Linked DNA regions of Orrella dioscoreae. The protein of the gene in region 2 interacts with the protein of the main gene of each other region in a pairwise test. Links are inferred from orthologs where the notes say so. Each region holds a gene or a part of one and is shown on either strand. Other genes may lie near its edges.

Region 1 (4,397 bases), 310 kb from region 2 along the record:
GCCCAGGAGGGTCAGGAATTCGCCGCGCTGGATCTTCAGCGTAAGCGACTGCAGCACGGTCTGCTGGCGGTATTTCTTGACGACGCCTTCGAGGCTGACCGCGCAGGAGGAGTCGGGAGGCAGGGGGCTGTTCTTCATGATTTGCAGAATACGGCAAGGGTCGGGCCACGACGCTTTGTCGATGCTGAGGCCCGGCATCGGAAAAAGCGAAAGCCGGCAGTGATTTGCTTTTTCCTAAGCCCAGCGTCCAAAAAACGAAGTTCTCTCGCCTGGCCATCTGGCTCACACTGCGTCGCATCGTCGGGTGCGCGGTTCCCGTGCCGGACCTGGTCTCGATACTTCCTAGGAAAGAACATGTCAGTTGAAAAAACCAATACGCTGGTGATCGGCGCCGGACAGGCCGGCGTTGCGATGAGCGAACACCTCGGTGCAATGGGCATCGCGCACATCGTCCTGGAGCGCAAGCGCATCGCCGAGCGCTGGCGCTCCGAGCGCTGGGACTCGCTGGTGGCCAACGGCCCCGCCTGGCACGACCGCTTCCCGGGCCTGAAGTTCGATGACGTCGGACCGGATGTCTTCCCGCCCAAGGAGCGCATGGCCAAGTATTTCGAGGACTATGCGGCCATGATCAAGGCGCCTGTGCGCACGGGCGTGGAAGTGCTGGGCGTCACGCGCAACGACAAGCGCCCTGGCTTCACCGTGACGACCTCGGCAGGCGTGATCGACGCGCAGCATGTCGTGGTGGCCACCGGCGCCTTCCAGATCCCGAGCTATCCACGGATCGTCCCGGCCGAAGCCGGCATCCAGCAGGTTCATTCATCGGCCTACAAGAACCCCGCGCAACTGGCCGATGGCGCGGTGCTGGTCGTCGGCGCGGGCGCATCGGGCTCGCAGATCGCCGAGGAACTGCGCCAGGCCGGCCGCAAGGTCTATCTGTCGGTGGGCGAGCATTACCGCCCGCCGCGCGCCTATCGCGGGCGCGACTACTGCTGGTGGCTGGGCGCCCTGGGCATGTGGGACGAGGTCAAGAAAAAGCCCAAGCGCGAGCACGTCGCGTTCGCGGTGAGCGGCTATGACAACGGCAGGACGATCGATTTCCGCCGCCTGGCGCACTCGGGCATCGAACTGGTGGGCATCGCCAAGGACTATGCGAACGGCGTGATGAACTTCGAGGAAGGCCTGGCCCGCAACGTGGCGCAGGGCGACCAGGATTACTTCGAAGTCCTGCGCGAGGCGGATGCGTACATCGAGCAGAATGGCCTGGACCTGCCGCCCGAGCCCGAGGCGTGGCAGCTGCTGGACGATCCGGCATGCCTGACGCAGCCGATCCTGAGCCTGGACCTGGCGCAGGCCGGCATCCGCAGCATCGTCTGGGCCACGGGCTTCAAGGTGGACTACAGCTGGGTGGGCCTCGACATCTTCGACGACAAGGGCTATCCCGTGCACAAGCGCGGCATCACCCCCGAGAAGGGCATCTACTTCGTGGGCCTGCCGAACCAGACGAATCGTTCCTCGTCTTTCATCTGGGGGATCTGGCACGATGCCAAGTACATCGCCGATCACATCGGCATCCACCTGGATTACCTGGCGTACGAAAAGTCCGCCGGCGCGTGACCCGCGCCGGCTGGCGCGGATCTCCCGCGGGTCAGGGGATCTGCACCATGTTCATGCGGCGCAGCAGCGTGCCGGTGCGGGCGTTCAGATAGGACGTGTTGCGGTGCTTGTCGTAGTAGCGCGGGTTGGGCAGCATGGCCGCCAGCCGGGCCGCCTGGCTGGCCGACAGCTGCGCGGCGCCCACGCCGTAGTAATGCTGGGCGGCGGCTTCGGCACCGAACACGCCCACGCCCCATTCGGCCACGTTCAGATAGAGCTCCAGGATCCGTTCCTTGGTCATGACGTGCTCGATCGTGTAGGCCAGCACCAGTTCCTGGCCCTTGCGCAGATAGCTGCGGTCGCCAGACAGGAACAGGTTCTTCGCCACCTGCTGGGTGATGGTGGAGCCGCCGCGCCGCTTGCTGCTTTCGCGGGCGGCCTGGCGCTGGTTGTACTCCCAGGCCTTGCGGATGGCGTCCCACTCCACGCCTTCGTGCTCGGTGAAGTTGGCGTCCTCGGAGGCGATCACGGCGCGCTTGAGGTTGCGGCTGATCTTGTCGTAATCGGCCCACTCATAGCGCAGCCTGGCATCCGGGTCCTCGGCCTGCAGGCGCGTGAGCTCCGCGCGCATCATGGCGCTGCCGCCCGGGTTCTGGTGCGCGTACCAGAACACCATGAAGAGGAACCACAGCTGGTACAGGATGGCCAGCGACACCAGCGCCATGAGCGCGCCGGTGATGATGCGAAACCAGGACACGCGCCGAGGGGGCGCGCCACGCCGCGGCGAGGTGCTCATGCCGGCACCTCCGCGGGGCGGGCCAGGTCTTCGCGCAGGGCGGCCAGGACGGGCAAGGGGTCGGGCCGCAAGCCGTGCCAGATATGGAAGCTTTCCGCAGCCTGGCCGACCAGCATGCCCAGGCCGTCGTGCGCCTGCGCGGCGCCGTCGGCACGCGCCTGGCGCATGAACGGGGTCGGGGCGGCGCCGTACATCATGTCGTAGGCGTGCGCGCCCGCCGCATACAGCGCGGCGGGCAGGTCGGGAGCGGCATCGGCCAGGCTGCTGGCCGTGGCGTTGATGACCAGGTCCCAGCCCTGCGCGATGCCCGCGCCTGCCAGGCCCGTGGCATCCAGGCGCGTATCCGAGCCCCCCTGGGCCTGCCAGTCCGCCAGCAGTTGCAAGGCGCGCGCCTCGGTCCGGTTGGCGATGCGCAGGCGGGCGCAGCCGGCATCGAGCAGCGGTCCCAGCGCGCCGCGCGACGCGCCACCGGCGCCCACCAGCAGCACCCGGGCGCCGTCCAGCGGCGCGTCCAGCCGCTTCAGGTCGGCCACCAGGCCCACGCCGTCGGTATTGCAGCCGTGCAGCGCGCCGTCCTGGCGCCACAGGGTGTTGACGGCGCCCGCGGCGCGCGCGCGCGGACTCAGGTGCCGCGCCGCCAGCGCATGGGCTTCCAGCTTGAACGGCACGGTCACGTTCAGGCCCAGGCCGCCAGCGGCGAAGAAGTCCGCCACCGTCGCCGTGAAACCGTCCAGCGGCGCTGCCAGCTTCTCGTACACGAGCGTCTTGCCGGTCTGGGCGGCAAACAGCGTGTGGATGCGCGGCGAGCGGCTGTGGGCAACGGGATTGCCGACGACGGCGTAGCGGGCGGGAGCGGCAAGGGTCATGGGGCTTCCAGGGTGGCGGAGGCGGGCGCTCAGGGCGCGCCGGCCTCCAGCCTGTCGTGGGTGAAATGCCAGGTGCGGGTGATCGACAGCAGATCGGTCTCGCGGGCGATGTCTGGCGGGAACGGCGGGAAGGGCGCAGCCAGTTGGACGATGCGGCGCGCCGCCTGGTTCAGTATCGCGTGCGGCGCGGGCCGGTCGATGTCTATCTGGGCGACGCTGCCATCGGCGCGCAGCGTGACGGTCATGCGCAGCGAGCCATAGAGGCGGCCCCGTGCCTCGGCGGGATAGTGGCGGGTGCCGGTCTGCTCGATGCGGGCCCGCCAGCCGTCCACGTATTGCGCATACGGCGAGGCCGACGTGGACGGCGCGAAGAAATGCTTGCGGGGGCGGGCGTTGTACTGCTTCACCTGCTCGCTCAGCGCGGCGGCCTGTGCGTTCTGCAGGACGGCGGGCTGGTCTTCGTTGTCGGCGCCCGCCTCACGGGTGTCTTCCCAGGCGCTGGCGCGCGGCTTGTCGGCGGGGGCGGCCCGGCGGCTTTCCAGCTGCGTCAGCAGCCGGCGCTGCTCGTCTTCCAGTTCGCGCTGGCGTTGGCGCAAGGCTTCCAGCACCACGGCCTGCGCCGCCTCGCCCGTATAGGGCAGCGGGCTTTGCGCGTGGCCTTCGGCATCGGCGCCGCCGCCATCGAGCTGCATCTGGGCCAGCAGCCTGGCCTGCGCGGGCGCCTCGGCGCTTTCGCGATTGACCAGCACCACCTCCAGGCCGCGGGCGGGCGGGCGGGCCGGATCGGGCAGGGCCGCGCCCAGGCTCAGCACGCCGGCGTGCACGGCCAGCGAGACCACGATGCCGAAACGCAGCCGCTGCCGGCGGGGCGAGGCCAGCCAGCGCAGCAGACGGTTCAGCGAAGAGGGGGCGACGGAGTGGGCTTGCACGCGCGCCATTTTACGAGGCGAGGGCGGGTGCCCGGGAATTTTCCTCGGGCGCCCGCCCGGCTCAGGCGGATTCCACCGTCGAGACGTAGCGGCAGTCCAGCGTCAGCGCCAGCTCGTCCGCGCCCAGGATGTCCAGTTCGACCTCCTGGCCACGTTCCAGTTCGGGCAGGCCGCCCACCCGCGTCACGAAGGGGGCGCACGACAGGCGCACCA
Region 2 (4,461 bases):
CGCTGCTTCATTCTGGTGGACGACTGGCCGTGATCAGCTTCCATTCGCTCGAAGACCGCATGGTCAAGCAGTGCATCGCCTCGGCGGCCCGGCCCGACGAGGCGTATGCGCGCCTGCCCCTGCGTGAAAGCGAATTGCCCCAGCCGGTGCTGTCGCGCCTGGGGCGGGTGCTGCCCGACGAAGCCGAGGTGTCGGGCAATCCGCGCGCGCGTTCCGCGGTGCTGCGGGTGGCGGCCCGCACGGCCACGCCGCTGGCGCCGGAAGACGCCGCCGCTTTCGTGGGCGCCGTGCCTGGCCGCGGTGCGAGCCGCGGCGCCGCGGGCCGTGGCCGGAGGCGTGGGTAAATGGGCCGGATCATCGTCCTGACGGCGGGTCTGTTGATGCTGTCCGCCATCTCCCTGGTGACCAGCCGCTATCAGGCGCGCGAGCTCTTCGTCGAGCTCGAGCGCAGCAACGCCCAGTCGCGTGAGCTGGACGTGGACTGGCGCCGCCTGCAGATCGAGCGCGCCGACCTGGCGCGCAATGCGCGCGTCGACCAGCTGGCGACCAACCAGCTCAAGATGATCCCGATCGTGCCCGACCGCACGATCTACCTGAATCTTCCCGACATGCCTGCCGAAGGGGCCGCCCAGTGAAGCGCGTGCCTTTCTTCGACAACCCGGTGCTGCGCGTGCAGCTGCCGATGTGGCGTGCCCGCCTGGTGCTGATCCTGCTGTCTTGCGGATTCCTGGCGCTGGCTGGCCGTGCGCTGTTCCTGCAGGGCCTGTCGACCGAATTCCTGCAGCAGCAGGGCGAGCGCCGCTATGAGCGCACGCTGACCCTGCCTTCCACGCGCGGCAAGATCCTGGACCGCAATGGCGTGGTGCTGGCCTCCAGCGTGCCGGCCCGCGCGGTGTGGGCGATTCCCGAAGACACGCGCGCCGCCGAGCCGGCGCAGCTGGCTGCCTTGGCGTCGCTGCTGGAAATGCCGGTGCGCGAGCTGAGCGGCAAGCTCGCCGATGGCGACAGGAATTTCGTCTATATAAAGAGGCAGGTGCCGCTGGACGTGGCCGAGAAGGTGCGCGCGCTGGGGCTGCCGGGCTTCCACCAGCAGCCGGAAACCCGCCGCCAGTATCCCGAAGGCGATGTGTCCTCGCACATCGTCGGTTTCACCAGCGTCGAGGACGTGGGCCAGGAAGGCGTGGAGCTTGCCTTCGATGCGCTGTTGTCGGGCAAGCCCGGCAGCCGCCGCGTCATCAAGGACCGCCTGGGCCGCGTGATCGAGGACGTGCGTGCCGTGAATCCGCCGGTCGATGGCCGCGACCTGCACCTGTCCATCGATTCGCGCCTGCAGTACCTGGTCTTCAAGGCCTTGCAGGACGCCATGACCGAGCAGCGTGCCAATGGCGCCGCCGCCGTGGTGCTGGATGCGCGCACCGGGGAAATCCTGGCGCTGGCCAACCTGCCCAGCTTCGATCCGAACCGCCGCAATACGCTGCGGGGCGATGCGTTGCGCAACCGCGTGCTGACCGACACCTTCGAGCCGGGTTCGATCATGAAGCCCTTCACCGCCGCGCTGGCGCTGGAGCTGGGCCGCATCAACCTGCACACGCAGTTCGACACCGGCAATGGCCGCTTCCAGTTCCAGGGCTCCACCATCAGCGACGTGAGCCGCAACGGCATGCTGGACGTGGCGGGCATCCTGCGCCGTTCGAGCAACATCGGCATGACCATGATCTCGGAACGCCTGGAGTCGCGCGAGATGTGGGACAAGTTCACCGAGCTGGGCCTGGGCCAGGCGCCCAACACCGGCTTCCCGGGTGCCGCCGCCGGCCGCCTGCGTCCGTGGGAGCGGTGGCGCACCATCGAGAAGGCCACCATGGCCTACGGCTACGGCCTGTCGACGTCGCTGATGCAGATGGCGCGCGCTTACACGGTGTTCGCGCGCGACGGAGACATGGTGTCGCTGACCCTGATGCGGCGCGACAGCGAGCCCACCAGCACGCGCATCTATCCCTCCCGGATTTCCGACGAGATCCGCGTCATGCTTGAAGCCGCCGCGGGTCCCGATGGCGCCAAGCGCGCGCAGGTCCAGGGTTTCCGCGTGGCCGGCAAGAGCGGCACGGCGCGCAAGATCGTCGACGGCAAGTACAGCACCAGCCGCTATCGCAGTTCCTTCGTGGGCTTCGCGCCGGTGTCCGACCCGCGCATCGTGGTGGCCGTGAGCATCGATGAGCCGCACGCGGGCGCCTACTATGGCGGTGCGGTGGCGGCGCCCGTGTTTTCCACCATCGTCGGCGGCAGCCTGCGCATGCTGGGCGTCCAGCCCGACGCGCCGTTCACCTCGACCGTCGTGGCTGGCACGCCGCCTGCGGAGCGCCTGGAATGAGCGCCCGGATCGATACCGTGCAAGGCGAGGGCGCCGGCGACCTGCTGGCCTGGCTGCGCACGCGCGTGGCGGCTGGCGCGCACCTGAGCCTGGACACCCGCAAGCTGCATGCGGGCGATGTGTTCGTGGCCTGCCCGGGCCGCAGCGGCGATGGCCGCCTGCATCTGGCCGAGGCCGTGGCGCACGGCGCCGGCGCGATCATTGCCGAGGCCCGCGACGTGGACCAGGCAACCCTGGCCGCGGCAGGCCAGGTGCCTGTGCTGCTGGCCCAAGACCTGCGCGCCCGCCTGGGGGCGCTGGCCGATGCCTGGTATGGCGAGCCGTCGCAGGCATTGAAGGTCATCGCCATCACTGGCACCAATGGCAAGACTTCTTGCACGCAATGGATTGCCGCGGGCCTGAACAGCATGAACCGCCCCTGCGGCGTGATCGGCACCCTGGGTACTTTCATGCCTGACGGTTCGCAGGCGCCGGGCGCGCTGACGACGCCGGACGTGTTGACGCTGCATCGCAGCCTGGCCGCCTTGCGCGATGCCGGCGCGGCGCTGGTGGCCATCGAGGCCTCGTCCATCGGCATCGAACAGGGCAGGCTGGACGGCGTGCGCATTGCGCTGGCCGGCTGGACCAACCTGACGCGCGACCACCTGGATTACCACGGCACGCTGGAGGCCTATGAGGCCGCCAAGCAGCGTCTTTTCCAGTGGCCAGGGCTGGGTGCGGCAGTGGTCAATGTGGATGATGCGGGCGGACGCCGTCTGCTGGAGGCGCTGGGCGACGTGCCGGCGGTGACGTACGGCATCGATCCGAACGCCGACGTCATGCTGCATGCCCGTGACATCCACGATGGCGCGCACGGCATGGTCTTTACGCTGCACACGCCGGAAGGCGAGGCGCAGATCGTCAGCCACCTGGTGGGCGAACACAACGTCAGCAATCTTCTCCTGGTCGCCGGCGTGTTCCGCGCACTGGGCGTCTCGCTGGGCGGCAATTCCTCCGCCTTGGCGGCGGCGCAGCCCGTGGCGGGCCGCCTGCAGCCGGTGCCGGCGCCCCTGCCCGACGAGGCCGAGCGCGCGCCGCTGGTCGTGGTGGACTATGCCCACACGCCCGACGCGCTGGCACGCGTGCTGGCCGCCTTGCGCTCGACCGCCGATGCGCGTCGCGGGCAACTCATCTGCGTGTTTGGCTGCGGCGGCAATCGCGATGCCGGCAAGCGTCCCGAGATGGCGCGCGCTGCCGAGGACGGCGCCGACGCCGTGGTCGTCACCAGCGACAACCCGCGGGACGAGGCGCCGGCCGACATCATCGCCCAGGTGCGCGCGGGTTTCGCGCGGCCCGAGGCGGTCCAGGTCATCGAGGACCGCGCGCAGGCCATCCTGCGCACGATCTGGCAGAGCGCGCCGCAGGACGTGGTGCTGCTGGCCGGCAAGGGGCACGAAACCTACCAGGAAATCGCGGGCCAGCGCCTGCCCTTCGATGACGTCGAGTGGGCGCGCCTGGCCATGCTGTGGTCGCCGCAACGCCGCCTGAGTTCCGATACCCGCAGCCTGCGCGCGGGCGAGCTCTTCGTCGCGTTGTCGGGCGAGAACTTCGATGGCCACGCCTATCTGGCGCAGGCCCACGCCGCGGGCGCTTGCGCCGCGATGGTGGCCTACCGCGTGCCGGATGCGCCCCTGCCGCAACTGGTGCTGGGCGAGACGCGTGCTGCCATGGGCAAGCTGGCCGCCGCCTGGCGCGCGGGCATGGACCTGCCGCTGATCGCCGTGACCGGCAGCAACGGCAAGACGACCACCAAGGAAATGATCTCGGCCATCCTGGCGGCCTGGGTGGGCGAGGACCGCAGGCTGGCCACGGCCGGCAACCTGAACAACGACATCGGCGTGCCGCTGACGCTGCTGCGCCTGGGGGCGCACCATCGCGCCGCCGTGGTCGAGCTGGGCATGAATCATCCTGGCGAGATCGAAGGCCTGGCCCGCATGGCTGCGCCCACGGTGGCGCTGGTGAACAACGCCCAGCGCGAGCACCAGGAGTTCATGCATACGGTCGAGGCCGTGGCCCGGGAGAACGGCGCCGTGCTGGGCGCGCTGCCCGCCGAC

The links. Proteins that work in one complex are often made in the same cells at the same time.
Region 1: the proteins of ODI_RS04650 (region 2) and mtgA interact in binary tests that used the Escherichia coli proteins (3 or more experiments, as listed by UniProt). The link is inferred for Orrella dioscoreae from one-to-one orthologs.

What each region holds. Positions count from the first base shown.
Region 1 is NZ_LT907988.1:704,786-709,182, forward strand. Bases 518-3,486 are described here. They hold mtgA (monofunctional biosynthetic peptidoglycan transglycosylase), read right to left. Parts: upstream 2,390-3,486; coding sequence 1,646-2,389; downstream 518-1,645. Other genes in these bases: ODI_RS03360 (flavin-containing monooxygenase), read left to right, coding at 518-1,614; aroE (shikimate dehydrogenase), read right to left, coding at 2,386-3,255; ODI_RS03375 (TonB family protein), read right to left, coding at 3,285-3,486. In the rest of the region: ODI_RS03355 (ABC transporter ATP-binding protein), read right to left, coding at 1-138; more of ODI_RS03360, read left to right, coding at 355-517; more of ODI_RS03375, read right to left, coding at 3,487-4,184; ODI_RS03380 (ribonuclease catalytic domain-containing protein), read right to left, coding at 4,246-4,397. UniProt on the Escherichia coli protein: Peptidoglycan polymerase that catalyzes glycan chain elongation from lipid-linked precursors. May play a role in peptidoglycan assembly during cell division in collaboration with other cell division proteins.
Region 2 is NZ_LT907988.1:1,017,889-1,022,349, forward strand. Bases 1-2,999 are described here. They hold ODI_RS04650 (peptidoglycan D,D-transpeptidase FtsI family protein), read left to right. Parts: upstream 1-631; coding sequence 632-2,368; downstream 2,369-2,999. Other genes in these bases: rsmH (16S rRNA (cytosine(1402)-N(4))-methyltransferase RsmH), read left to right, coding at 1-344; ftsL (cell division protein FtsL), read left to right, coding at 345-635; murF (bifunctional UDP-N-acetylmuramoyl-L-alanyl-D-glutamate--2,6-diaminopimelate ligase MurE/UDP-N-acetylmuramoyl-tripeptide--D-alanyl-D-alanine ligase MurF), read left to right, coding at 2,365-2,999. Outside these bases: more of murF, read left to right, coding at 3,000-4,461. UniProt on the Escherichia coli protein: Essential cell division protein that catalyzes cross-linking of the peptidoglycan cell wall at the division septum. Required for localization of FtsN.